Regions from separate parts of the Staphylococcus muscae genome, predicted to be linked through region 3. Evidence: riboswitches for the same ligand, from Rfam matches in the RefSeq annotation. Region 3 holds a riboswitch; each other region holds the start of a gene.
The links. Region 3 has a riboswitch for S-adenosylmethionine ahead of C7J88_RS09850 (methionine ABC transporter ATP-binding protein). Riboswitches for the same ligand answer to the same signal wherever they lie in the genome.
Positions count from the first base shown of each region.

Region 1: linked by a shared signal. The riboswitch ahead of C7J88_RS06830 (O-acetylhomoserine aminocarboxypropyltransferase/cysteine synthase family protein) and the one ahead of C7J88_RS09850 (methionine ABC transporter ATP-binding protein) in region 3 are both predicted to bind S-adenosylmethionine.
Region 2: linked by a shared signal. The riboswitch ahead of C7J88_RS04960 (M20 family metallopeptidase) and the one ahead of C7J88_RS09850 (methionine ABC transporter ATP-binding protein) in region 3 are both predicted to bind S-adenosylmethionine.

Region 1 is NZ_CP027848.1:1,364,649-1,374,769, reverse strand. Features, by position in the region: gene C7J88_RS06870 (Mur ligase family protein) at 1-932, opposite strand, end outside; gene C7J88_RS06865 (YibE/F family protein) at 1,171-1,929, opposite strand; gene C7J88_RS06860 (YibE/F family protein) at 1,926-3,035, opposite strand; tRNA gene C7J88_RS06855 (tRNA-Ser) at 3,202-3,294, shown strand; gene C7J88_RS06850 (poly(glycerol-phosphate) alpha-glucosyltransferase) at 3,590-5,212, shown strand; gene C7J88_RS06845 (hypothetical protein) at 5,231-5,488, shown strand; gene nrdD (anaerobic ribonucleoside-triphosphate reductase) at 5,700-7,574, shown strand; gene nrdG (anaerobic ribonucleoside-triphosphate reductase activating protein) at 7,571-8,110, shown strand; SAM riboswitch class I at 8,203-8,302, shown strand; gene C7J88_RS06830 (O-acetylhomoserine aminocarboxypropyltransferase/cysteine synthase family protein) at 8,408-9,691, shown strand; gene adcA (zinc ABC transporter substrate-binding lipoprotein AdcA) at 9,871-10,121, shown strand, end outside.
Region 2 is NZ_CP027848.1:992,886-1,003,006, forward strand. Features, by position in the region: gene C7J88_RS04940 (BCCT family transporter) at 1-1,561, shown strand, start outside; gene coaW (type II pantothenate kinase) at 1,741-2,538, shown strand; gene C7J88_RS04950 (DUF2750 domain-containing protein) at 2,595-3,266, opposite strand; gene ldmS (L-aspartate--L-methionine ligase LdmS) at 3,711-4,907, opposite strand; gene C7J88_RS04960 (M20 family metallopeptidase) at 4,904-6,085, opposite strand; SAM riboswitch class I at 6,182-6,286, opposite strand; gene C7J88_RS04965 (S-ribosylhomocysteine lyase) at 6,524-6,991, shown strand; gene C7J88_RS04970 (DoxX family protein) at 7,038-7,391, opposite strand; gene C7J88_RS04975 (pyrimidine-nucleoside phosphorylase) at 7,411-8,712, opposite strand; gene deoD (purine-nucleoside phosphorylase) at 9,121-9,831, shown strand; gene rbsK (ribokinase) at 10,044-10,121, opposite strand, start outside.
Region 3 is NZ_CP027848.1:1,983,474-1,993,594, forward strand. Features, by position in the region: gene C7J88_RS09825 (nitroreductase family protein) at 1-88, shown strand, start outside; gene C7J88_RS09830 (thioredoxin family protein) at 143-466, opposite strand; gene C7J88_RS09835 (arsenate reductase family protein) at 659-1,012, shown strand; gene gcvH (glycine cleavage system protein GcvH) at 1,082-1,462, shown strand; gene C7J88_RS09845 (thioredoxin family protein) at 1,600-1,929, shown strand; SAM riboswitch class I at 1,957-2,065, shown strand; gene C7J88_RS09850 (methionine ABC transporter ATP-binding protein) at 2,160-3,188, shown strand; gene C7J88_RS09855 (methionine ABC transporter permease) at 3,181-3,876, shown strand; gene C7J88_RS09860 (MetQ/NlpA family ABC transporter substrate-binding protein) at 3,900-4,715, shown strand; gene C7J88_RS09865 (MetQ/NlpA family ABC transporter substrate-binding protein) at 4,829-5,653, shown strand; gene C7J88_RS09870 (MetQ/NlpA family ABC transporter substrate-binding protein) at 5,713-6,534, shown strand; gene popT (polyprenyl-phosphate transporter PopT) at 6,587-7,435, opposite strand; gene sufC (Fe-S cluster assembly ATPase SufC) at 7,747-8,514, shown strand; gene sufD (Fe-S cluster assembly protein SufD) at 8,542-9,849, shown strand; gene C7J88_RS09890 (cysteine desulfurase) at 9,878-10,121, shown strand, end outside.

The sequences.
Region 1 (10,121 bases), 620 kb from region 3:
GTGAGTAATGCAGCAAGTGTATTAGAAATCATACCTGAACTAATCGTATTGAGTTTGTATGTTTCAACACTGTCAGCTTCTGAGATACCGAATTGAATATATCCTTTTTGGTATTGGATGAACTCCGGTGTAAGGTCAGCATGAGATGACGTAACTGTCGAATACGTAAAAACGTGTTTTGTCTGTTTTGTTGCTTGTTCTTTCAGATAGTCAACGAATAATGTATCGCCATTGATAATGGCAATCCCATCTTCGGATAAACCATTAAAGATACGTGCCTTCAGTTGTGCAATTTCTTCTATGCTTTTGAATGATGAAAAGTGTGCTGCGCCAATCCCTGTCACAACGGCGACGTCAGGGCGTAAGTTCACGGCAGTATCCTCAATATAATTGATGGCGTTGAGAGATGTTTCAATCACCGCAAAGTCAGGATTTTTAATCAACTTCAACATGTTTGAATAGATTGCACCACGTACATTGTTATTCCCTCTATTCTCTAACACATGATAATCTTGCAAGAGTGAAGCTGTAATCATACGTGTAGAACTCTTACCCATTGAACCAGTGATTGCGATGAGTGGGTTTGTATATTGATTACGAATATAAATTGCTAATTTTTTAAAAGATGCAACAGAGTCTTCGATAATAATTTGTGGAATTGGGTGATGTAATCCTTCTACTTCTTTTTCAGTGATGATTAGTCCAATGTCTTCTTGTTCAAGGTTGATTAGATCGTTACCGTCTGGTGCATTTTTGCCTCTACCTAAAAAGCGAGACCATGTTTTTTTATTTGGTGAAAAGAATGCAGTGCGTTTTGAATCCACATAGTTAAAAATAGTTTCGAAGTCATCGATAATATTATTTTCATTATGTTGATCCACGTTAATTGTTTTGCCATTAAGGATGTTATTGATTGCTTTAATAGTTAACATAGATAAATATACCCCTAGAATATAAGTTTTCAGTGTTGATTATAGCATATTGAATGGGTTTTGAAGCGCCGAATATACTTTTGTATAAAATTTTTACACAAAATCAATAAGAAGTAGTAACGAAAAAAACTGCATAGAGATGAGACGTAAGAAATTTATACTTTGGGATATACCCCGAAGTATAAATTTTGTCTTAATCTCAAGCAGTTCGTATCATCTAAGTTTGAGGAGAAGTCATTCAATTATTGTTTTGTCGTGTGAGCAAGGTCGCTGTCATAAAAGCTGTAATAGGGATACATATTGCAATCGCAATTCCACCAAGTGCAATCGTGATGATTTCTTGTGTGAAGAGTTTGGTATTTATCAGATGCTCTAAGCGATAATCTAAGTTAAAAAACCAAAACAGTAATGTTAGAGATCCGCCTAAAAAGGCGAGATAGATTGTATTTGCAGAAGTCGCTAGAATTTCTCTACCAACACGCATACCAGAAACAAAGAGTTGTTTTCGTGTTAACGTAGGGTTTGTCACGTGCAACTCATATACAGGTGAACTGATTGTGATAGCCAGATCAATGACTGCTGCAATAACTGCTAATATGACTGTAAATATCATGAATTGCGTCATATTAATACCGATATTTAAAGAATACACATATGTTTCGTCTTGTTCTTCAGGTGTGAACCCTTGTAGATGTCCAGTGTGCACTGAAAAATAAATGGCTGCCAACATGAGTAGCGTAGTGAAAATACTCGCAATAAAGGCGGCAACCGTTTTGATATTTACGCCGTTCAGAAGAAATAGATTGACTGCTGCAATTAACAGGCTGAAAACGAAACACATAATATAAATTGGTGCACCGAACACAATGAACAACAGTGTGATAAATAGAATAATAAAGTTCAAAAACAAAGTGAAAAATGAAACGACACCTGTTTTTCCACCAAGCAGGCTCATCAAGATGAATAGGATGAGCATCAGAATCAAAATTGCGTTCATTGGATGTGCCCTCCTTTCCATCGATGCCAAATCTGCATAAGAAGAATGGTAAGTGGCACAGTTAATACGATACCGATACCACCTGTGATCGCACGACATATTTCAAGAGACCAGTTCATTGAAATGCTGTATGTCAATGTGTTGCCATTCTTTAAAAATAATAACAACATTGGAAGGCTTCCTGCTAAATAAGAAAATAATAAAATATTCGTCATCGTCCCCATAATATCTTTTCCAATATTTTGACCAGCTTTAATCCAACGTTGTGTTGGAATCGATGGTGTGCGCTGTAAAATCTCATACATTCCACTGGATATCGTGATGGCAACATCCATCACCGCACCAAGTGTACCAACTAACACAGAAGTTAGAAAAATCATTTTAGGTTGTACCGTTAAAAAACTCATCGTCTCATATTTGATTCCTTGACTATTGGTTAAGGTAATGACGAGCCACGCAATACCAACGCAGATAAATGTACCGAGTATGGTACTCGCAATCGTCACAACCGTCCGTGACTGCCACCCAGTGACGAGTGCTAGCGTTAGACTCGTTGCTACAACAACTGCAATACTCATCAAAAGAAATAGGTTTAAGTTTGGATTTTGGTTGTATAACCATACAGCAACTAGAATTGCCCCAGTGTTCATCATTAATGAGACAATTGATTGTAGTCCGATTCTTTGACCGATGACAAGTAAGGAGAGTATGAATACACTCAGTACTGTCACAACAAGTGTATCTCTTTTCTTTTCCACTACATAAGCTTCATTTGTTGAAGCATTGATATGTAATAGAAGTCGATCTCCTACTCGGTATGGCTGAGCTTCAGTATGAGAGGCATTGTACTGATGTTCCACCTTCAAAGTCGCTCCTTTTTGAGCAGTGTTCAACAGTTTGACTGATAATTGGTCTGTATAGTGTGTGTCACGATTATGCTGTTCATCAACTGTTTTTTTACTGTGATGCGATGTTACTTTTGTCACTTCTCCAATAGGTACTTGATAAAAGGATGCATTGTAATAAGTGAAGCTGACAAGTCCAATAGTTAATGCGAGACAAATACCGATGATGACATGCCATGGGTTTCGAAATAATCGATGAATCAATGGAAGTCGCTCCTTTTATGAACAAAATACAAATGAATAAAATAAGCGTATCTTAGTAATGAGTGAATATCAAATGTGAGCCACAAAAAAGTATGAAAAAATTTGAAAATAATGTTGACATTATATGGGAGCTATTATATTATGGTTATTGTGTTCGAGATACGGAGGAATACCCAAGTCCGGCTGAAGGGATCGGTCTTGAAAACCGACAGGGGCTTAACGGCTCGCGGGGGTTCGAATCCCTCTTCCTCCGCCATTATAAGTAAAATCCAAGACTAATAGATAAAAATCTGGATGATCCCAGAACACAGAAGAAGCATCTCATAACGATATGAGATGCTTCTTTTTTTATGTTTAAAAACGGTTAATATTGATTATAAAAGTATTAAATCATATTAGTTCTATATATATTTATTATTAAAACTTTAATCAATATAGATTTTTCAATGGATAGACATAGGCTATTTTAAGACATCATGCTTTTATTAACCGTTGCAGAAATCCTTAAATACTTGTAAAGTATAGTAAATGGGATTAAAAGGAGAAAAGGTATGACGCTAGAAAATAATATTCAAGCACTTGTTAAAAAAATCGAACAAGAGTCGTTGGCGTATGACTATGTTTTCATTAGTTTAGGTGTTCCAGATAGGAAAGCACAAGTCAGTTTATTCAAAAATCGTCGTCATCTTGATCGCGATATTCATAAATATTGTCAAAAGTTTAGATCGAAAGTAGGCAAGTTTCCAGAATGGATTAAGGTTGATATCGTAACAGAAACAGAACCGGTATTATTCGATGATGTGGCAGAAGAATTAGTGCGCACACGACGAAACTATATAGATTTTGGTATCGCATTAGATAAAAACTGGTATTTAACATTTTTGCCAGAAGAGATTAATGCGAATGCCTTTATTCGTCCTGAAAAAGGGACATCAAACATGTATTTATCAGAAGACAATATCAACAATTATTTGAAGAAATATACAGGTCATCGTCGCAAATTTAGCATTGCTGCATATAAAGGTGAGACAGTTACAAAATTCTATACACAAGGGTTCGTTTTTGATGGAGATGGTATTTATCGACTTCACAATAAAGGTTATCAAAAAAACCTTCGTCAAATAGAAGATTTAAATGTTGAGATGGATCGCTTAATCGCTCATAGTACGACATTTTTAGAAGGTATGTTACAAGAAGATGGGCGCTACATTTATGGTTACTTCCCACATTTTGATAAGACGATTAACTTCTATAACATGTTACGTCACTCATCATCAACATATTCATTGGTAGAAGGCTTATCATACTTAGGTAAAGACTTAAAGCCAGTTGAACGTGCGATTGAGTACATTATTAAACATTATATTGCAACGGATGAGACGGGTGCACAATTTGTCTTTGATGATACGAAAGATGTTAATGAGATAAAACTCGGACAAAATGCTGCGTTTATTTTTGCGGTGTGTGAGTATTTAAAACATGGCGGCCAAAACACAAGCTACTTGAAATATGCACAAAGTGTTGCAGAAGGTATATTGAAGATGATTGATCCAACTACGGGTGAAACGGTGCATATTTTAAATTACCCAGACTTCTCAGTTAAAGAGAAATACCGTATCGTTTATTATGATGGGGAAGCAGCACTCGGTTTATTGCGTTTGTATCAACAAGATCATGACGAACGCTGGTTGAAAACGGTGCAAACATTATTTGAGCACTTCATCAAAAATGATTATTGGAAGTATCATGACCACTGGCTTGGGTACTGTACGAACGAATTAGTTCAAGTGACACCACATGAGAAGTACTTCAGATTTGGTATCAATAACGTAAGTTCATATTTAGATTATATGAAACAAAGGGAAACAACCTTCCCGACGTTCCTAGAGATGTTGATGGCAACGTATCATTTAGTTGAAAAGGCCAAAGCATCAGGATACCAATATTTAGTTGATGAATTATTAGATGAAGAGAAATTTTTAGATACGATTCATACACGTGCAGACTATGAGCGCACAGGCTTTTTCTACCCTGAAATTGCAATGTATTTCAAAAATCCAAGTCGCATTTTGAATAGTTTCTTTATTAAGCACCATGGTTATCGTGTACGAATTGATGATATTGAGCATTACTTGTCAGGATATGTACAGTATCAGCATGTATTTAAAAAATAGTAGTAAGGAGTTAGTCAGATGACAGAAGAAAAAGTAAGGGACCATGATGTCGTCGATGAAAAGCATGAAGATCCGAATGAAGCAATCAACAAAGAGATTGAAGCTGAGCTACTTGCTTATTTAGAAAGTGGAAAAGATAAGGAAGAAAAGAAAGAAAAAAAGAAATATAAATCAGCGATATTTATATCAACGCTCATTATTTTAATACTTTATTTAACGAAATTGAGCAAAAAGATGTTCTTCATATATTATGGCGTTCTAGATTTTATATTATAAGATAAACGAAGCGTTACATTCTGAAATCATGAGTGTGACGCTTTTTTGTATCTTCAAGAAAATAAATAGTGCAAACGCATGTAATGATCAAGACATGATTGTGCAAGATATAAAGTTCACATAACGTTCTCAAAGAAATGACAAATCAGTTAACAGCTTAGTTGTGAGTTGAAAGCACTATATATAGTATCTAAAATGAGTGTCAGACACTATATGTAGGAAGAAGCGTGAAAATATGAATCAGTTAGAAAAAGACCTTAAAGGACTGATCACAAAAGATCCGGCAATTGTGAATGAAAATGCAAATAAAGACAGTCAAACATTTGCGACGATGCGTGATTTGACTGCCGGGGTTGTTTCAAAATCATACGGTTTGATGTATCTGTTGCCACAACACGTAGCTGCAGCACATCAATCAGGAGAGATTCACTTTCATGACTTGGACTATCATCCTTTTCAACCACTCACGAATTGTTGCTTGATTGATGCGAAAGATATGTTGGCACATGGATTTCAAATAGGCAATGCACATGTAACATCACCGAAGTCTATTCAAACGGCGGCAGCACAACTTGTACAAATGATTGCGAACGTATCGAGCAGCCAGTACGGCGGTTGTACGATTGACCGAATCGATGAAGTGCTCAGTGAATATGCGATACATAATGAACGTAAACATCGTGCAATGGCTGAAAAGTACGTCCGCAAAGAAGACGTCGAAAGCTATGTCGATGAACAGGTTACGCAAGATATTTTTGCAGCGATTGAAAGTTTAGAATACGAAGTGAATACACTCTATACTTCTAATGGGCAAACACCTTTCGTGACATTTGGTTTTGGCTTGGGCACGGATGAGATGAGTCGTAAAATCCAACAAGCAATTCTACAAACACGCATTAAAGGATTAGGAAAAGATCGTGTGACAGCCATTTTCCCAAAACTCGTCTTTTCTATTAAGAAAGGGGTTAACTTTGCTCCAAATGATCCCAATTATGACATTAAGCAATTAGCGTTAGAGTGCTCAATGAAGCGGATGTATCCAGATATTTTGAACTATGACAAGACGGTTGAACTTTTAGGAGATTTCAAGGCGCCGATGGGTTGTCGTTCGTTCTTACCCGCTTGGCAAAATGAACAAGGCGAGTATGAGAATAGTGGACGTTGTAACTTAGGAGTTGTGACATTGAATTTGCCGCGTATCGCTCTGGAGTCAAATGGCGACCAGGCACAGTTTTGGTCACTCTTCAAAGAACGCATGCGTGTTTTGCATGATGCGTTGGCGTTTCGTATTAAACGTGTGAAGCAAGCTGAACCGAATAATGCACCAATCTTGTACAAGCATGGTGCGTTTAAATATCGTCTGCAAGAACAAGATGATGTGTTTACATTATTTGAAAACCGACGTGCGACAATCTCAATGGGGTATATCGGTCTCTATGAAGTGGCGACTGTGTTCTATGGTCCCGACTGGGAGACGAACCCAGAAGCCAAGGCGTTTACGATTGATATTTTAAAGGCGATGCGTGACTATCAACATGCTTGGACCGAGCAACACGATGTATGGTTTAGTATATACAGTACGCCAAGTGAATCATTGACTGATCGCTTTTGTCGTTTAGATTATGAACAGTTCGGAGCGGTGCCCGATGTAACGGATAAAGGCTATTATCAAAATTCCTTCCATTATGATGTGCGCAAAGATGTGACACCGTTTGAGAAGTTAGATTTTGAACAAGACTATCCATACTATGCGAGCGGTGGTTATATTCATTACTGCGAGTATCCGAAGTTAGATCACAACAAAAAGGCGTTAGAAGCGGTATGGGATTATTCGTATGATCGTGTCAGTTACTTGGGAACGAATATTCCAATCGATCATTGTTATGACTGCGGATTTGAAGGTGACTTTGATACGACAGATACAGGCTATCGCTGTCCGAACTGTGGTAACCAAGATCCTGAAACGGTCGATGTAGTGAAAAGAACGTGTGGCTATCTTGGTAACCCAGTACAACGTCCGACAATTGAAGGACGACATAAAGAGATTTGTGCACGGGTAAAACATATGAAGGTGCCAAAATCATGAAAGGTACGCCAATAATACAAGGATCAGGTTATGTTGCCAAAATTGAAACGCATAGTTTTGTAGATGGTGAAGGGGTTCGTTGCAGTCTTTACGTATCAGGGTGTCCATTTCGTTGTCCAGGATGTTACAATGTCGCAGCACAACATTTTCGCTATGGTGAACCCTTCACAGATACCATCGTTGATGAAGTGATTGCAGCTTGTGAGCCTTCATATATTTCAGGGTTGAGCATTCTCGGTGGTGAACCTTTCTGCAACTTAGCAGTCATTGAACCGCTTATCCGTGCTTTTCGTCATCATTTCGGTCATGCGAAAGATATTTGGGTGTGGACAGGGTATCAACTCGAGTATTTGTGGCGTCAAGATGATGAACGCAAAGCACTTCTTCAAGATATCGATGTTCTTGTGGATGGCATGTTTGTACAACATCTCTATCGTCCTAACCTTGCCTATCGTGGATCGTTGAATCAACGGGTGATTCATATACCGACCTTTGGCGAAACATTATCAATAGGAGATGCAATCTATGTTGAATAAACTTCTCGGAATTTGAAAAAGATTGGTTGACTTTCGGAATTTTCTGATATATGATAGCGTTACATTTAAAAGTAACAGGTGACAATAAATATATCTTATCAAGATTGGTGAAGGGACAGGCCCTATGAAACCAGGCAACCTATTGAGTTAGGTGCTAATTCCTGCAGGTGATATAAACCTGAGAGATAAGCCTTTTATAATCAAATCAACTATTGATTATACGAATAGATGCACGCAGGGAATCTTGATATAATTTGAGATTTGCCTGTGTGCTTTTTATTTATAGGAGGAAATCATATGACGGAATCATTCGAATTTGAAACATTACAATTACATGCAGGACAAGAGGTAGATGCAGTGTCCAAGTCACGTGCCTTACCAATTTATCAAACGACTTCATTTACATTTGATGATACAGGGCATGCGGCGAGATTGTTTGGCTTGGAAGAAGTAGGTAACATTTACACACGATTGACAAATCCAACAACGGCTGTGTTAGAGACACGTGTTGCGGAATTAGAAGGTGGCGTTGCGGGTGTTGCAGTGGCGTCAGGTATGGCAGCAATAACGTATGCTATCCAAGCTGTCGCACAAAACGGCGATCATATCGTAGCGAGTGACAAATTATATGGTGGCACACATACACTTTTCAGTCATACATTGCCTAAGTTTGGCATTGAAGTGACATTAGTAGATACAACGAACGTGGAACAAATTGAAGCAGCAATCCGTCCAAATACGAAAGGCCTTTTTATTGAAACAATCGGTAATCCAGAAGGGAATATTGATGACTTTGATGCTTTAGCCGCTGTGACAAAGAAACATGGTATTGTGCTTATTGTCGATAATACATTCGCATCACCATACTTGTTCCGTCCGATTGAACACGGTGCGAATATTGTTGTTCACTCAGCAACAAAGTTTATCGGTGGTCACGGCACATCAATGGGTGGTGTCATTGTGGACGCGGGTAACTTTGACTGGGACAATGGTAAGTTTCCAGGATTAACTGAACCAGATCCGTCATATCATGGTCTTGTATTTCATCAAACATTTGGTGAAGTCGCGCTCGCATTCAAAATTCGTACGACACTATTGCGTGATACAGGCGCAGCGCTGTCACCATTCAATGCCTTTTTATTAACACAAGGCTTAGAGACGTTATCATTACGTGTTGAACGTCACGTTGAAAACGCAGAAAAAGTAGCACGTTATTTAGAAGCACATGATCAAGTAGCATGGGTAAAATATGCTGGTTTAGAATCAAACGAATACTATGAAAATAAACAGCGATATTTACCAAAAGGTGCGGGATCTATCTTTACATTTGGCGTGAAAGGTGGTTATGAAGCAGGTAAACAGTTCATTGAAGGATTGGAACTGTTCTCATTACTCGCTAACGTAGGAGATGCGAAGTCATTAGTGATTCATCCAGCATCCACAACACATCAACAATTAACAGAAGAAGAGCAACGTGCTGCAGGTATTGAGCCGGAAACGATTCGCTTGTCTATCGGTATTGAACATATCAATGATATTATCGCTGACTTAGATCGTGGCTTTGCGGCAATTCAATCATAAAACACAAAACACTTCAGATTCCCTTCACACAGGTTTCTGAAGTGTTTTTATGTGTGTAATTCAATAAAATGAGCATTAAAAAAGTTGACAAATGAATAAAAAACGTCATTGCACATTTGTCTAGGCTCATGTATAATTCTAATCGTAATGATTACTATTTGAAGGAAGGCGTCTAATAAATGAAGAAAAGTTTAAAAGTAGTAGCGACAGCAGCACTTACAAGCTCGTTATTAGTAGCATGTGGTCAGTCTGATGATAATAAAGCTTCTTCAGGCGACAAAATGAAAGTAACAACAACAGTTTATCCGCTCCAATCATTTGTTGAACAAATCGGTGGGAAACACGTTGAAGTGGATTCTATTTATCCTAAAGGTGCGGACTTACATAGTTTCGAACCATCACAAAAAGATATTATTAACGCAAGTAAATC
Region 2 (10,121 bases), 990 kb from region 3:
TCGTAATATTGTTTATACTGTCGCTTTCTCTATCATCTTGTTTTTAACGCTCATAGCTGCTGTTTTCCCAAAAGGTTTTGGTAACTATGCGCAACACGTTTATGATTTTTTGGCCATTAATTTTGGCTGGCTTTTCCTAATTATCGTATTTGTTTTAGATATATTTTTAATTTTTCTTGCTACATCACGTTACGGTCGTTTTAAATTAGGACCAGACGATGAAGAACCAGAATTTTCATTTATATCATGGATTGGAATGTTATTCTCAGCAGGTCTTGGCGTAGGGATCGTCTTCTGGGGCGTTGCCGAACCACTTACCCACTACTTACATTCACCATTTCCTAACAGTGTGAAAGGAGAATCCGTTGAATCAGCACGATTAGCTATGGGGTACACATTCTTCCACTGGGGAATCTCTCAATGGTCGATTTTTGCGATGAGTGGTCTCATCGTTGCCTACTTCCAATTTCGAAAACAGCGTGACGGTCTCATTTCAACTGCAATGGAACCCGTCTTCGGTGAAACATACCGACGTCCATTTCGAAATGGAATTGATATCCTTGCGATTATCGCAACAGTAATGGGGATTGCAACATCAATCGGTCTTGGTATCCTTCAAATCGCAGGTGGCTTGAATCATGTCTTTCATATTCCTAACAATACAATCACGTTGATTGTCATTACTTTACTTATGACAGGCATTTTTCTCAGTTCTGCACTCACAGGTATTGAACGTGGCGTGAAATGGTTGAGTAATCTAAACATCATCATTGGTGCTGCGTTGCTCATATTCATATTCATTTTCGGTGACTTACGATTTATTGTTGAAACATTTACTGTATCTATTGGAGACTATATCTCTCATTTTGTAACGTATAGCTTGCGTATTGATCCATACTCAGGTGACAACAGTTGGATTCAACAATGGACTGTTTTCTATTGGGCATGGGTGATATCTTGGTCTCCATTCATCGGTGGTTTCGTCGCTCGTGTCTCTCGTGGCCGTACGATACGTGAATTCGTAGTGGGCGTTCTCATTATTCCACCATTAATTTCATTTACTTGGATTGCTGGTTTTGGTGGAACAGCTATTAACTGGGCTTTACACAAAAACTCAGATATCGCACAAGTTGTCGATAAAGATTATACAGTTGCACTTTTTGAATTGTTACGTAACTTCCCATTGTATGAAGTAACAAGTGCCTTAGCGATTATTTTAATTTTTACATTCATTGTGACAAGTGCCGACTCTACAACACATATCGTATCAGGCATGGCAACAGGCGGTGTGGAAAACCCGAAACGCAAGCACAAGCTTGTATGGGGACTTTTAATTGGCGGTATTTCTCTTGCGTTGACAGTTGCAGGTGGCTTAACAAGTCTACAAACGGCTTCTGTTGTCACAGGTTTACCTTTCTCGATTATTCTATTGCTGATGATTTTCTCATTGATGCGGGCTTTACACCGTGAACCGACTGAGCATTTCAAAATGACACATATTGATGATGAAAAAGACTTTTCTAAGACAATTGAAGAACGCGAGAAAAATGATGAAATGTAATCCATTGTACAATGGCATGTCAGCCACCTACTTTTTCATTTGTTTAGACGTCGAAAATATTATCTCAACTACACTATCATAAGATTGTAAAAAACAATTTTTCCAATCATAGATACTGTCCTTTTACATTAAATTCATTTAATATGTATATGTAAATATAAATGAAGAGGTGACGCTTAATGCGAATCGGTATTGATGCGGGTGGGACATTGATCAAAATGGTCATTGAACAAGATGGCCAGCGTAACTATCAAACGTATCTATCTACACAACTAGAAGAAGTTGCAGCATGGCTCAATGACCAACCATGCGAAGATATCCATATCACAGGTGGTAAGGCAAAAATGTTAAATGACCTACTCAACTGTGAAACGCAGTCTTATATTGAGTTTGATGCTGCTGCAAAAGGCATTCAAATCTTACTGAAAGAGCAAGGAACACAACTAGATCGCTACATTTTCTCAAACGTAGGAACAGGAACATCAATTCACCTATCTGATAGTTCAGGTCAACAACGTGTTGGTGGTATTGGAACAGGTGGAGGCATGATTCGAGGCCTTGGGTACCTTCTTACCGAAATTGATGACTACGAAACATTAACAAATCTTGCTCAAAATGGAAATCGTGACATTATCGATTTAAAAGTAAAACATATTTATAAAAATGATACGCCCCCTATTTCAGGCGAATTGACTGCCGCAAACTTCGGACACGTCCTTCATAACTTGGATAAAACTTTTACAGATGCCGATAAGCTTGCCTCTGTCATGGGTGTAGTTGGTGAGAGTGTAACAACAGTATCTATTCATGTGGCACGTGAACATCACGCTGAAGATGTCGTATATATCGGCTCTTCATTCCATAACAACCCATTATTACAACAAGTTGTTACGGACTATACGATTTTACGTGGTTTCAAACCGCACTACTTAGACAACGGCGCTTTTTCAGGTGCATTAGGAACACTTTATCTCTAACTAAAAAAGTGGGAAAACATACCTTTCGTTAGGTAGTTCTCCCACTTTTTTATTCATTAAAATGTTAATTCATTCGCTAATTTCTGAGCGGACACAATTGTCCCAACAACGCCCGGTTTCACATCGATAGCTACGTAACGATTATCATCACGTAATTCATCCAGCCACTCTGCGAAAACTTCACCTTCAACATCAATGAGTTCAAATGCATCAAAGTCTTCTTCCGCTACTTTCTCAGCACGCTTACTCAAACTCCATACCGGCATGAAGTGAGATTGTTCAAAGTTATCATTCTCGTCATAAACCACTGCAAAATGCTTCATTCCTTTTTGCGTCAAACCGTAGACCGTGTCTGACTTAGCAACATCTTGAACAAACTCACGTACACGAATGTTGTCCAAATCTGTCATAATTTCATTCATTGCTTCAACGATCTTAATCTCGTGTCCAGCTGCTTTATCCGTCACATTCACTAGCGCTTCGTCATCATCGTCGAACATATCATCTAATTCATAAGTTGCAAAACGATCAATATCCATTGTGATAATCTTATCGTAAGCAACATCAAATGTCTCTAAATACTCTGTTGCAAATGTCTCACGTGTCCAAAAACAGAAATAAGGACGATCTCGATACATGTGCTTGACAATCTTTTTGTCTTTGACTGCAATAAAAAATTGCTCGTTCGTTAAAATATCTTTATAAAAACGTTCACTTTTATAAGACATGCTATAACCCTCCACTTGTTGGTTCTCTTCATCGACTATAAATGACACCGATGATTCCGTCAATGCTTGATGTCATCCAATAATCCAATCTTTTGGGAGACTAGAAGATACTTGAATAAACGTCATATTGACAATCCCTAATTAGTTAGACTATAACATACTTTAGACATATAACATAGATACGAGGTTGTGAAAGGAGCGTTTAGGAATTGAGCAGAACCCGAGCAATGTGTAAAATCGCTTTTTGATTTTATGAAATTGCGAAGTTCTGTCGATAGTCCTGCTCCTTGAACACTGACAATACGAGGTTGTGAAAGGAGCGTTTAGGAATTGAGCAGAACCCGAGCAATGTGTAAAATCGCTTTTTGATTTTATGAAATTGCGAAGTTCTGTCGATAGTCCTGCTCCTTGAACACTGACAATACGAGGTTGTGAAAGGAGCGTTTAGGAATTGAGTCCTGCTTCTTCAATGAATTGCTGTTCATATGCTTCAATCTCCGCTTCGCTATCCGCATGCCAAATACAACCAAATCGTGAATCAACATGTTTTTCTGTATACCAATCTCCATCGTAATATGACAATGGGAAAAGAACGCCTTTCTCAACAAATGTTTTAATAGCATCGTAGAAACGTTCATTGTTCCCTTTCGCCACATAACTATAAAACTTGTGATAGTCTCCTTCTAAGTTGTCAGCAAGTAATAACATACTTGTAGATCCGTTTTGTCGATAGTTTAAGTCAATCGCATAGACATGACCTTCTGCATCTTCTAACAGGTCGAATCCTGCTACACCAATAAAACCTTCTTCAACTGCTCTTTCCATCAATGCCCGACCTGCATCTATGACCGTCTGAGGGACGTGTTGGGCATTGACGTTACCTTGATAAAAGCCATATTCATTAGTTAATTGCTTTGCTGCTCCAAGATAAAGAATACCTTTATCTGGATGTTTCGCAAACTGCACACAATAGTTATCCACGACATCAATACACTGTTCAATAATTAATGTATCCGTCGCTGCTTCCGCTTTCTTCACACGGGCAATTGCTTGCTCTAGTTCTTTTTGTGTATAACAAATCATCACACCATAGCCACCTGCTGTTGGCAAGTCATCGCCCGGTTTGATAACGACAGGTAATTCCCAACGGCGTACAGCTTGTTCAAATTCGTTAAACGGCACCACTTCTCGCTTCGGCAAATACTTGCCATCTGTCCAGTCCGGTATTTTGGATTTATTGTTCAAATCAATAAATGTTTGCTTATTCATTGCATACTTGTCAGCAGAGACAATGTCATCACCATGCACATATTGGAAATAAATTTTTCGGTCTTCTTCTAATGTCAAACGTTGTAATAGTGACTCATATGAAGATTGATCTTTAAAATAATATAAATTATCAGGAATACGACGATGAATTAACGCAAATAGTTGTGCTAACTTATCTGTCACACTTGCTTCATGTACAATTACGGGCATATCTGCTATCAGTAATTCTCTCGCAGATAAAAAGTTAGATTGATGTTCATCTGGTTCTAACCAAGGATTCGACACATATGAAGGTCGAGATGAATATACGACATCATTTGAATACAACTCAGCCATTGTTAAATAAGACTGAGTATTTTTTACATCGGTCATAATAAATGCTCCCTTAATAATTGATGTTCCTGTTGTATCTTCTCAAGCTGTGCTGGATCTTGAATTAATTTTGCGCCCATCAACGCAATAATTTTCGCCCCTTTAATTAGCGCCTTGTCTCCCATTGGACTTGCTGCTGCTTCTCTAAAACGATGTGTATGCCCTACTAAGCTTCTTGGGCCAATTTTCACATGTGGATGAATCGTTGGTACAACGTGACTAACATTACCTGTATCTGTTGAACCAAATCCAAAGTCATCATGACTGACTTCTTCACCAAGTTCCGTTGCATATTTCTCAAAGAGGTCATCTAACAATGGGGATTTAATAAATTCGTTTACACCATTTTGAATCGGTCCAAATTCATAGTTACAGCCCGTTTGTAATGCTGCCCCTTTGGCAATATCATGCACTCGTTCAGTGAGAACATCCAGTGATTTTCGTGTTGTCCCTCTCGTGTAAAAACGCGCATGTGTAAAGTCAGGAATAATATTCGCTGCTTTCCCACCATCTAAAATCACACCATGTACACGTTCAGACGATTGAATGTGTTGACGTAACTGTGCAACACCATTGAAAAAACTTAGCATTGCATCAAGTGCGTTACGTGCTTCATACGCATTTTCCGAAGCGTGTGCACTACGTCCAAAAAACTTAATATCTAACACGTCAACTGCAAGGGTATGAATCGTTGGATATGTTTCATTACCCGGATGAATCATCAATGCGACATCAACATCTATAAGCCCTTCTTTCACATAAGATGCTTTTGCAGAGCCATTTTCGCCACCTTCTTCTGCCGGACAACCGTATACGATAACGGTACCGCCAATCTCGTCCACAACTTGTTTTAATGCCACACCAGCTAATACACTGGCTGTTCCAATGATATTGTGTCCACAAGCATGTCCAAGTCCAGGTAAGGCATCATACTCAGCCAAAAAACCAATTCTAGGGCCTGGTTTATCAGATTGATAAGTTGCAATAAAGCCTGTCGCATGACCTGCAATATCACGTATCACTTCAAAATCATGCTGCTTTAAATGATCGATTAATAATCGTGATGCGAATAATTCCTCATTCCCTAATTCAGGGCGCTCATGTATTTGATGACTCATGTCCAAATAGTTCAGCCTATGATTATCTATATAGTCTAGGATCTGTTGTTTTACTGTTATCAATATAAAAGCTCCTTTCAAAAAAATATCAACCTTGTACGAGCGCTACATTTATCAAGTGCGATATGTACAAAGTTGATAATATCTTGTCCATGTCATTTATCTGTCAGCTAACTTGCTGTTGGATTTAGCACCTTTATCGTCACCGATGAGGTTGCAGGGCTTCACAGGGCCAATTCCCTCCACCACTCTTGATAAATTATATTTAATTATTACTTATTCTATCGGATTTACGATTATTTGTCATGTCATTTTTTCAATATTTTCTAAAATCTTTATAAAAGACGTATTTATATCTATCTAACAACAGGTACTTTGCATCATATATTTTATTGCTTTCAAATATATACCCACATCGTCAAAATTCAAATCATGCCCCTGTTAGTTTCTTCTGAATATGATAAAATAACGATAAACTATAAAGGAGGCGTTATCACAATGCCAAAAATGAATGTTGAAAGTTTTAACTTAGACCATACTAAAGTTGTTGCTCCTTATATCCGCTTAGCTGGTAAAATGACTGGGAACAATGGTGACGAAATCCACAAATACGATATTCGTTTTAAACAACCAAACAAAGAGCACATGGAGATGCCTGGGCTCCACTCATTAGAACACTTGATGGCCGAAAATATTCGTAACCATTCAGACAAAGTGGTAGATTTAAGCCCTATGGGATGCCAAACTGGTTTTTACGTCTCATTTATCAATCACGACGATTATGAAGATGTATTAAACATCATTGAAAAAACGGTACAAGACGTTCTAGATGCAACGGAAGTACCAGCATGCAACGAAGTACAATGTGGTTGGGCTGCTTCTCACTCATTAGAAGGTGCAAAAGAAATTGCACAAGCCTTTTTAGATAAGCGTAATCAATGGCACGATGTCTTCGGTGAAGGATAAGTTGAAAACAAAAACACGGATGCAAATGCACCCGTGTTTTTTGTTATTATAATTTTCGTATCCATGCCATTAAAACAAATTGTAATGGCAGTCGGCCGTATAAAACGGATTGTGGTAACTCTTTATCACCCAGTGGTAGTTTATGACGTGCCATATAAATATTCGCTGGAAGTACTGCCCATAAAAATGCAATGATTGCATGTTTAAACCAGTAGCCAGGTTTTCTTATGGCTAAACCAATACCAAAGATGAGTTCCATAACACCCGTTATCCAAACAATCTCCTTTTTAAACGGTAAATAATGCGGAACAATATTGCGGAAATTACGCTCTCTCTTGAAGTGTAAATATCCTGCACCTATAAATAAGATTGCCAACAATTGTCGACCGATCCACTTCATTGCATTCAATCCTTTACAATTATTTCGTAATAACTTCGTGAATTAATGTAGGTGTTTCTCCACGATTACTAATTGTAATATTATCATATAATTTTTCTTTCACTTGTTCAACATCTTCTTGGTTTGCATAAATTGTTAACAATGACTCGCCTTCTTCAACTTTGTCACCGACTTTTTTATTTAATACAAGACCAACAGCTAAGTCGATTGTATCTTCCTTCGTTTGACGTCCTGCACCTAACATCATAGATGCAATACCAATTTCATTTGCAATCATTTCAGATACAACACCAGATTGTTTTGCTGGTAATTCAAATGTGTATTTCGCAGTTGGTAACTTAGATGGATCATCTACAACAGATGCATCCCCACCTTGATTGCTCAAGAACACTTTGAATTTTTCAAGTGCTTTACCGTTATCAATGACACCTTTTAACAACTCACGTGCTTCATCTAAAGTCTCAGCTTTTTCAGCTAATACAACCATTTGAGAACCAAGTGTTAAAACTAATTCTGTTAAGTCTTCTGGACCTTCACCTTTCAATGTGTCGATTGCTTCCTTCAACTCAAGTGCATTACCAATCGCACGACCAAGTGGTTGGCTCATATCAGAAATAATCGCCATTGTGTTACGTCCAACTTGGTTACCAATTTTCACCATTGCATTTGCCAATTGTTCAGCATCTTCAACTGTTTTCATGAATGCACCGTTACCTGTCTTAACATCTAATACAATTGCATCTGCACCCGCAGCAATCTTCTTACTCATAATAGATGATGCAATTAATGGAATTGAGTTAACCGTACCTGTTACATCACGTAGCGCATAGATTTTCTTATCAGCAGGTGTTAAGTTTCCTGTTTGGCCGATAACTGCAAGATGGTCTTCATTTACTAACTTAATAAATTCATCTTCAGAAATTTCAACGTGGAAACCTTCAACCGCTTCTAATTTATCAATCGTACCACCTGTATGTCCTAATCCACGACCACTCATTTTTGCTACTGGAATATCTAAGGCAGCCACTAATGGTGCTAGCACAAGTGTTGTTGTATCACCGACACCACCAGTTGAGTGCTTATCTACTTTGATACCATTAATATCAGAAAGATCGATTTGATCACCAGACTCTACCATTGCCATTGTTAAGTCTGCACGTTCCTCATCAGTCATATCTTGGAAGAAAATCGCCATCGCTAAACTCGACATTTGATAATCAGGAATATCACCATTCGTATATCCATTCACAAAAAACTTAATCTCTTCCGTTGTCAATACTTCACCGTCTCGCTTTTTTGCGATAATGTCTACCATTCTCATGATTATTCTCCTCTTCTCTATTTACATTTAAACAATATATTTAAATATCATTTATTTTGTAAGCCTTTTCTATTTTATTATATACGATTATGTTTCATTTGATAAACAATTCGTATTTTAAATCGGAAATATTTTGATTAAGTGGCTAACGAGGTTGTGTGAGAAGCGTTTAGGAGTTGAGCAGAATCCGAGCAATGAATAAAATTTATAGAATTGCGAAATTCTGTCGAAAGTCCTGCTTCTTGAACACTGACAATACGAGGTTGTGAGAGAAGCACTGTTGTTTCAAATGGAGATGTTTATCTCTACGCTTATTCTTCTAGTAACTCTAATCGACATTTCAGAGTAGGTCTGTTATCTTTAAAGTAATCACATAAAAAAATAAATGATCTTAAGGAGCTGTTTGTTATGACACAAGGTACACCACATATTCAACCGAACGGAACAAAAATTGCTAAGACGGTTTTAATGCCGGGAGACCCATTACGTGCAAAGTATATTGCGGATAACTTCTTAGAAAATGTAGAACAATTCAATGATGTGCGTAATATGTTTGGATACACAGGCACATACAAAGGGAAAGAAGTTTCAGTGATGGGTTCTGGTATGGGGATTCCAAGTATCGGTATCTATTCATACGAGTTATACAACTTTTTCGATGTAGACACAATTATCCGTATCGGTTCTTGTGGCGCAATGCAAGAAGACATTCAACTTTACGACATCATCATTGCTCAAGGTGCATCAACAAATTCAAACTTTGTCGATCAGTATCAAATTCCAGGTAACTTCGCACCACTTGCTGATTTCGACTTAATCGTTAAAGCGAAAGAAAAAGCAGATGCCATTGGTGCACGTACACATGTTGGAAATGTCTTATCTTCAGACACATTCTATAATGCAAATGCTGACTTCAACCAAAAATGGATTGATATGGGCATTCTAGGTGTAGAAATGGAATCAGCAGGTCTCTACTTAAATGCCATTAAAGCAGGCAAAAAAGCGTTAGGCATCTTCACAGTTTCTGACCATTTATTACGCGACGAAGCAACAACACCTGAAGAACGTCAAAACTCATTTACACAAATGATGGAAGTTGCACTTGAAATCGCTGAATAATTTATTCTTATAAAATACTTATCCCCACAATAATGGTACTAGACCATCATTGTGGGGATTTTTAATTTCTCATACGTGCACTACTGCATATATTGAATATTCATTATGATTGGAAGTTCTGAACTTTAATTGCTTCTATATCATTGACTAGTCCACAATCCTTACAAAATATATATTTAACTTCTGACCCTTTTGTTGATCTTTTGTTTCTCTTATTGATTCAACGCTTTATCAACCACTTCACGTGTCGGAATACCACCTTGCGCCCCTAGCGCAGATACCGCAAAGCT
Region 3 (10,121 bases):
CTTCATCTATTTAACAGATCTCAAAGAAGAAGATAAGATGAAGAAGTGTGAAAGAAAAAATAGAGGTCTCATAACGAATTATATTTAAAAATAACGCATATGAAATGGATGTGTCCGTTTCATATGCGTTATTTTAATGCATCTATTTACCGAAGCTCTCAGCTAAAAATGACTCAACTTGTTCAGGTGATTTTGCGTTTGCAGAATGTAAGTGGTGAAGTTTCTCGCCGTTTTGGAAGATTAGGATACTTGGAATACCCATTACTTCATATTTTGTAGCAGCTTCTTCTACTTCATCACGATCCACAACGTACCATGTGTAGTCGTTATATTTTTCAACAATTGGATCAATCCACATATCCATTACTTTACAATCTGGACACCAGCCTGCCTCAAATTTAATGATGACTGGTTCCGCACTTTGGATGACTTCGTTGAATTGTGTCATATCTTTAATTGCTTGCATGAAAATGCCTCCTCTTATTCTTTCGTAACGTCATTATATCGAAATTGTAAGTGGAAGTCATTCAAATTGCAATGTGTATGTGACCGACATAAGTATGTTTTGTGCAATGTAGCTGAACAAAATTTTATAAAAAAGAGCAATATTTTTAAATGTTTGTTATATTTAAGTTATATGATTACTGGAGGTATGTATATGATCAAGTTTTATCAATATAAAAATTGTACAACATGCAAAAAAGCAGCTAAATTTTTAACGGAACAAGGTGTGAGCTTTGAACCGATTGATATTATTCAGCATAACCCAACAAAAGAAGAATTTGAAAATATTGTTGCATCAACAGGTATAGAAGTGAAAAAATTGTTCAATACGCACGGTGCAAAATATCGTGAATTAAACTTAAAAGATAAACTGGCAGATATGTCTGATGATGAAAAATTGACATTATTAGCAACAGACGGCATGCTCGTAAAACGCCCATTAGCTGTTTCTGGAGATAAAATTACAGTTGGATTCAAAGAAGAAACGTATCGTGATACGTGGCTTTAAGAAAATAGTTGATAGAAAGTCTGCAATGTGTCAGAATAAATATAACATTAACAATTGGAGGGGATTCAAGTGGCAGTGCCAAGTAATTTAAAGTATTCAAAAGAACATGAATGGGTAAAAGTAGAAGGTAATACAGCAATCATCGGTATTACAGACTTCGCACAAAATGAATTAGGCGATATCGTATTCGTTGAACTTCCTGAAGTTGACGATGAAGTATCAGAAGGCGATACATTCGGTAGCGTAGAATCTGTAAAAACAGTTTCTGAACTATACTCTCCTGTTTCAGGAAAAGTTGTTGAAGTGAATGAAAACTTAGAAGACGAGCCAGAAGCTGTCAACGAATCACCATACGAAAATGCATGGATGGTTAAAGTAGAATTATCAGACGAAAGTGAGTTAGATGCATTATTAGATGCAGCTGCTTACGAAGAAATGATCGGTGAATAATACGTAAAAATCTCGAGATGAAGCTGTGATTTGCAGTTTCATTTCGAGATTTTTTGTGCATGAAGCCGATATAGTAGCATATCTTTGTATAAGGTGCTACGCTCAACCTAGAATAATAAGGTAAAGGGTTGTACGAAATGACACAGAATGATGCACAAGATGAGATGTTAACAAAACATTTCGATAAAGAAATACATCTCATTTTCGGTTACACAACGATGTGTGGAACTTGTAAAGTGTCTGAACACATGTTGGACATTGTAAATGATATTTTGCAGTTACCAATGACAAAAATAAATTTAAATTATTACCCAGAATTTAATCAAGAAAATAAAATTATGTCAGTTCCTGTCTTGTTGATTATGCGCAAGAATCAAGAGATTGAGAGACTATATGCTTTTCAGTCGGTATCTTTTTTGTTGGAAAAAATAAAAAAAGTTATTGACGAATCTCGATTGCAATGGTAAGATTTAAACAATTCAATATTCAGAAAACTCTTATCCAGAGTGGTGGAGGGATGTGCCCTTTGAAGCCCGGCAACCGTCTAGTTATAGAAATGGTGCCAAGTCACATAAAGTTGTAAGCAACTTTTGAAGATGAGAGAAAGGTATTTTTAACACATTGCCTTCTCTTTCATTTAAAAAAGAGAAGGCAATTTTTATTTGGCGTAAGAGATGCTAGCACAAGGAGGAGCAATATGATTGAGCTGAAAAATATTGTAAAAAAATACGAGAGCAAATCCAAATCTGTCACGGCAGTCGACCACGTCAATCTTAACATTGACAAGGGGACGATTTATGGGATTATTGGATTCTCTGGGGCAGGTAAAAGTACGTTAGTAAGACTATTCAACTACTTGGAAACACCGACTTCGGGCGATGTCATCATTGGTGGTGACAATATCGGTCAACTGAGTAAACAAGCATTGCGTCAGAAAAGGCAAAAAGTGAGCATGATTTTCCAACATTTCAACCTGCTTTGGTCGAGAACTGTTTTGGAAAATATTAAATTCCCACTTGAAATTGCAGGTGTTCCGAAAGCTGAAGCAACTGAAAAAGCCAAGTCATTGGTTGCACGTGTTGGTTTAGCCGGTCGAGAACACGCATATCCATCAGAGTTATCAGGTGGACAAAAGCAACGTGTTGGGATTGCAAGAGCGCTTGCCAATGATCCAGAAGTATTGTTGTGTGATGAAGCGACAAGTGCGCTAGATCCACAAACAACGGATGAAATTTTAGATTTACTGTTGCAGTTAAAGAAAGAACAGAATCTTACAATCATCATCATCACACATGAGATGCACGTCATTCGTCGTGTCTGTGATGAAGTAGCTGTGATGGAAAACGGACGTGTCATTGAAGAAGGTAAAGTATCAGATGTATTTGAAAATCCACAACATCAAGTGACACGTCGTTTTGTACAAGAAGATTTACAGCCAGAGCAAGATTTTGAAGGCATCGTCAATACTTTGGAACTCGGTCAAAATGACAAAGTTGTCAAGTTAACATTCTCAGGTGAAAATACGACACAGCCTATCGTTTCATATATTGCTCGAAAACATAATGCCACTGTGAATATTTTGGAAGGCAATATCAAGCAAGCAAAATCGGGTGCAGCAGGATTTTTACTCCTACATATCCCGGCGATAGCACAGGAAGACTTTAATCATTTACAACATGATTTAGAGTTGCAAAACATTCTAGTTGAGGTGATTAAACATGGGTAAGAGTTTTAGCGAAATCTTGAATGAAATGATTACAATGCCAAATATTCGTTGGCCAGAGGTTTGGATTGCAACATACGAAACACTTTATATGACTGTAATTTCAACTGTATTTTCATTTGTTTTAGGTTTGATTCTAGGCGTTATTTTATTCTTAACATCTAAGAGTAAGTCGAAGGTTGGACGTGTTTTTTATAGCATCGTATCATTCTTTGTCAACTTATTCCGTGCTATTCCATTTATCATTTTAATCTTACTTTTAATTCCATTTACAAGCTTGATTCTCGGAACGATCAGTGGGCCAACAGGTGCATTACCAGCGTTAATCATCGGTGCGTCACCATTCTATGGTCGACTTGTTGAAATTGCACTGAAAGAAATTGACAAAGGTGTTATTGAAGCAGCACGTTCAATGGGTTCAAATACTTGGACAGTTATTTTGAAAGTATTAATTCCAGAATCATTACCCGCATTGATTTCAGGTATTACTGTAACAGCCATCGCATTGGTTGGTTCAACAGCGGTTGCCGGAGTTATCGGCGCAGGTGGATTAGGTAACTTAGCATACTTAACAGGATTCACACGTAACCAAAATGATGTCATTTTAGTTTCAACGATTTTAATCTTGATCATCGTTTTTGTAATTCAATTCTTAGGGGATTGGTTTACAAATAAAATAGATAAACGATAATTTACAAAAAGGAGCATATCATTATGAAAAGAATTTTATCCATTGCATTAGTTCTTGTTTTAGCAGTAGCACTTGTTGCATGTGGTAACAAAGAAGACAAAAATGATAAGAAAGTTGTTGTAGGTGCATCTCCAGCACCTCATGCAGAAATCCTTGAAGAAGCTAAACCATTATTAAAAGATAAAGGTTATGACTTAGAGGTAAAAGTAATCAATGACTACACAACACCTAACAAATTGTTAGATGCAGGTGAAATCGATGCAAATTTCTTCCAACATACACCATATTTAGAAACTGAAAAGAAAGACAAAAAATACAAAATTGAATCAGTAGGTAATGTTCACTTAGAACCAATGGCTGTCTATTCTCAAAAATATAAAAGCTTAAAAGACTTACCAGATGGCGCAGAAGTTTTCGTTTCTAACAACCCAGCTGAACAAGGTCGTTTCCTTAAATTCTTCGTGGATGAAGGATTAATCAAAATCAAAGATGGTGTTAAGATTCAAGACGCTACTTTTGATGACATTGTAGAAAACAAAAAAGACATTAAGTTCAACAACAAACAAGCGGCAGAATTCTTACCAAAAACTTACCAAAACAACGAAGGTGACGCGGTTATTATCAACTCTAACTACGCAATTGAGCAAAAGTTAAACCCGCAAAAAGACTCTATCGCAGTTGAAAACGGTAAAGACAATCCTTATGCAAACTTAATTGCAGTTCAAGAAGGACATAAGGATGATGAGAAAATCAAAGCATTAATTGAAGTTTTACAATCTAAAGACATCAAAGACTTTATCAACAAGAAATATGATGGTGCAGTAACTCCAGCAGAATAAGGTCACTTTGAGAATTAAATAACAAGATGGGAGCACGCTGTTGTCATGATAGCGTGACCCCGTCTTTTTTTAGCACTCATTTCATGTGGGATGAAGGAGAAAGGGGGATTTCAATGAGAAGATTAAGAATATTCACGCTATTATTATTTGCATTTGCTGTCATTTTAACAGCTTGTGGTCAACAAAAAGAGGCGTCAAAAGAAGATAAGAAAATTGTTGTTGCAGCATCTCCTGCGCCTCATGCAGAAATTCTCGAAGAAGCCAAAGCATTATTAAAAGATAAAGGTTATGATTTAGAAGTAAAAGTAATCAATGACTACACAACACCTAACAAATTGTTAGATGCAGGTGAAATCGATGCGAATTTCTTCCAACACACACCATACTTAGAGACCGAAAAGAAAAATAAAAAATATAAAATCGAATCAGCAGGTAATGTTCACTTAGAACCAATGGCTGTCTATTCAAAAAAACATAAAAGCTTAAAAGATTTACCAGATGGCGCAGAGGTTTTCGTTTCTAACAACCCATCTGAACAAGGTCGTTTCCTTAAATTTTTTGTAGATGAAGGTTTAATTAAAATTAAAGATGGCGTTAAAATTCAAGACGCAACTTTTGATGATATTGTAGAAAACAAAAAAGACATTAAATTCAACAACAAACAAGCTGGAGAGTTCTTAACAAAAACGTATCAAAATAATGAAGGTGATGCGGTAATCATTAACTCTAACTTTGCAATTGAGCAAAAATTAAACCCACAAAAAGATTCTATTGCAGTTGAAAACAGCAAAGACAATCCATATACAAACTTAATCGCAGTTCAAGAAGGACATAAAGACGATGCAAAAATAAAAGCATTAATTGAAGTTTTACAATCAAAAGATATTCAAGATTTTATCATTAAGAAATATGACGGTGTAGTAACACCAGCTGAATAAATATAGCTTTGAAAATTAAATAAATTTCAAAGTGGGGAAAATGAGAAAGGGGTATTCCAATGAAAAAATTAAGACTATTTACACTATTGGTAGTTGTATTCGCTGTCGTTTTAACAGCATGTGGTCAACAAAAAGAGTCGTCAAAAGAAGATAAGAAAATCGTTGTTGCAGCATCACCGACACCGCATGGAGAAGTTGTGAAAAAAGCAGGAGATCTTTTGAAAAAAGACGGCTACGATGTTGAAGTGAGGGAAGTGAACGATTACAAAATTCCGAACAAGCTGCTTGATAAAGGAGATGTTGATGCAAATATGTTCCAACATGTCCCATATTTGAAAGCGGAACAAAAATCACATGGCTATCAGCTTGAAGAAGTTGGAAAGGTATTAACGACTCCGATGGGCGTATATAGCAAGAAGTATAAAAGTTTAAAAGACTTACCAGATGGTGCGAAAATATATGTTTCTAATAATCCAGCTGAAGAAGGACGTTTCTTATCATTCTTCGTGAAAGAAGGACTTATCAAAATTAAAGATGGTGTCAAAATTGAAGATGCTAAATTTGATGACATTGTAGAAAACAAAAAGAACATCGAATTCGATAATCAACAAGGTGCTGAATTCTTACCGAAAACATATAATAATGATGAAGGAGACGCAGTGATTTTGAACTCAAACTATGCAATTGATAACGGGTTAAAACCGCTAGAAGATTCTATTGCAGTGGAAGATGAATCTTCACCATTTGCGAATGTACTAGTTGTACAAAAAGGTCATAAAGATGATAAGAAGTTTCAAGATTTAATCAAAGCACTACAATCTGATGAAGTGAGAGACTTTATTACAAAAGAATATAATGGCGCTGTAATTCCGGCTAAATAATAAAAAGGAGTCTGTTAAGTGATGAAAACTTAGCAGACTCCTTTTTAAGTTATTATACTTCTGTGTATCGTCCTAAGACGTAACTAACAATAAATCCTAATAGAAGCGTGATAAATGAAGCGAACCATGTCAATCCGCTTGTCGGTATACCGGGAAATACGGAAAAAAGTGATCCGATAACGAGACCAAGTATCGCTGCATAGGTCATAAAAGTATAATGTTGTAACAAATATGTGATGAGCTTACTTGCGATGAGAAAGCCGACAAGAATACCTAAACCGACAGTAATAATAACTGGGAGTGCTTGGAAGTTAAAGTGTACGATTTCTGAAATTGAATACGTCACAGTACTGTATACGCCGAATACGAGTAAGACGAATGATCCAGAAATACCTGGTAGTAACATCGCACTTGATGCACAAATGCCTGCGATGAAATATTTAATCAACATAGGTGTCGATAAGTCGATATAAGTAGGGGCTCCATGTGCTGCGTCACCTTTGAATAACGCCATGACAGCTAAAAATAGAATAGCAGCGACTAAGATGGCCCAATGTTTCATTGTAAATGTCTGTTTAATTTTTGAAATGCGGACTAAAAAAGGAACGATGCCAATAATTAATCCGAAGAAAAAGTACATCGTAGGCATTGTATGTTCAGCTAATAGGTAATTAATCAGGCTGCTTAAACCACCAATTGCCAATCCCATCCCAATTACGATAGGTAGTAAAAATGCAATGCTTTGTTTGAAATTTTTAGAGAAAACGCCACTCACAGAAGCGATAAAGTCATCGTATATTCCGAGCAACAGCGCAATCGTTCCACCGCTCACACCTGGAATAAGGTCGCTAATCCCCATTGCAAATCCTCGAGGAATATTTGAAAGCTTAAATTTAGACATAAAAATAGTTCCTTTCATCAATAAGTCATCTTATCATAACACAATATTGCCACATCTGTTATCCTTTCACCATAGTCCCTAAGACGTATTGGGAGTGATTGAGAACAGAACACCCTTTATTATCAATAACTTAGGGAATATCTCACTCATTTTAGGGAAAAATGATGGATGTATTTACGATTCTAAAAGGTTTATAAAACTGATTATTTCAGTTATAATAGGCATGTAGATTCAAAGAATGGTTTTGACGTTACATTAAAATTATTATAAACTAGTACAAGGAATCAATCATTTATTTGGAGGGAATATCAATGCCATCAGTATTAGAAATTAAAGATTTACACGTATCTATTGACGATAAAGAAATCTTAAAAGGTGTTAACTTAACAATTAACACGAATGAAATACATGCAATCATGGGACCAAACGGTACAGGTAAGTCAACTTTATCTTCAGCAATTATGGGTCACCCATCATTTGAAATTACACAAGGAGAAGTATTATTAGACGGTGTGAACGTACTTGAGTTAGAAGTAGATGAACGTGCCAAAGCAGGTCTTTTCCTTGCAATGCAATATCCATCTGAAATTACAGGTGTAACAAATGCGGACTTCTTACGTTCAGCAATCAATGCGCAACGTGAAGAAGGACAAGAAATCAACTTAATGCAATTCATTAAACAATTAGACAAGCACATGGACTTCTTAGAAATGGACAAAGACATGGCGCAACGTTACTTAAACGAAGGTTTCTCAGGTGGGGAAAAGAAACGTAACGAAATTTTACAATTAATGATGTTACAACCTAAATTCGCTATCCTTGACGAAATCGACTCAGGTCTTGATATCGATGCATTAAAAGTTGTATCTAAAGGTATCAACGAAATGCGCGGTGAAGAGTTCGGTTCATTAATCATCACACACTATCAACGTCTATTAGACTACATCACACCAGACTTCGTACACGTTATGTACAACGGTGTTATTGTTAAATCAGGTGGTGCTGAATTAGCGAAACGTCTTGAAGAAGAAGGTTACGAGTGGGTTAAAGAAGAATACGAAGCGTTAGAAGCGAAGTAATAATCATCAATATAGGAGGAAATAATTATGACGACTGAAACATTAAATATTTCTGAAGCGCAACTTGTTGATTATTCACAGGCTCAAAACGAACCTTCTTGGATGACAGCGCTAAGAAAAGACGCGTTAGCACAAGCTGAGTCTTTAGAAATGCCAAAACCAGATAAAACAAAGATTGATAAATGGGACTTTGATACATTCAAACAACATCAAACAACAGGTGTTGCTTTTGAAGATCTTAAAGCATTACCAACTGAAATCGATCGTATTATCAATGTAGAAAACACTGAAAATCTTATCATCCAACACAATAACTCACTTGCTTTCACAAAAGTCAATGAACAAGCCAAACAAGATGGTGTCATCATTGAACATATTAGCGAAGCATTGAAAAATCATAGCGACTTAGTTGAAAAGTATTACATGAAAGATGCGGTAACTGTTGATGAGCATCGATTAACAGCATTACACACAGCATTGATGAACGGTGGCGTATTCGTGTATGTTCCTAAAAATGTTGTTGTTGCAGATCCAATTCAATATGTTGTGTTACACGATGATGAGAATGCAAGCTTCTTCAACCACGTGTTAATCGTAACTGAAGAAAGTGCAGAACTCACATACGTTGAAAACTACCTTTCTACAACAAGTGGCGAAGGGAATCAAATCAATATTATTTCAGAAGTGATTGCAGCACCGAATGCGAAAGTATCATACGGTTCTGTGGACTTTTTAGACAAAGGTTTCACAGGATATATTATCCGTCGTGGTGTCACAGCAGAAGATGCAACAATTAACTGGTCATTAGGTTTAATGAACGAAGGCGACCAAATTATTGACAATACGACAAACCTTATCGGTGACCGTTCAACATCAGACTTGAAGTCAGTTGTCGTAGGTCGCGGAGACCAAACAATCAACTTAACATCTAAAATTGTTCAATACGGTAAAGAAACAGATGGCTACATCTTAAAACATGGTGTAATGAAAGAAAATGCATCATCAATCTTTAACGGTATCGGTCATATCAAACATGGTGGTAAAGGTTCAGCAGCGAACCAATCATCTCGTGTATTAATGTTATCTGAACATGCACGTGGTGATGCAAACCCAATCTTATTAATCGATGAAGACGATGTAGAAGCAGGTCACGCAGCATCAGTTGGCCGTGTAGATCCTGAACAACTTTACTACTTAATGAGTCGTGGTATTTCACAAGAAGAAGCGGAACGTTTAGTTATCCATGGCTTCTTAGATCCAGTTGTTCGTGAATTACCAATTGAAGATGTACAACGTCAATTACGTGAAGTTATCGAACTCAAAGTAGGCAAATAACATATCTTTAGAAAGGTCTGTGATAGACGTGGCTGATACTCAGTTAGATGTAAAAGCAATCATTCAAGACTTTCCCATCTTAGAACAACAAGTCAACGGTAAGCGCCTTGCATATTTAGACTCAACTGCAACGAGCCAAAAGCCAAAACAAGTGATTGAAGCACTCGATGATTATTATGAGCGTTATAACTCTAACGTTCATCGTGGTGTACACACGCTTGGTTCATTAGCAACAGATGGCTATGAAGGGGCTCGTGAAACGGTTCGTCAGT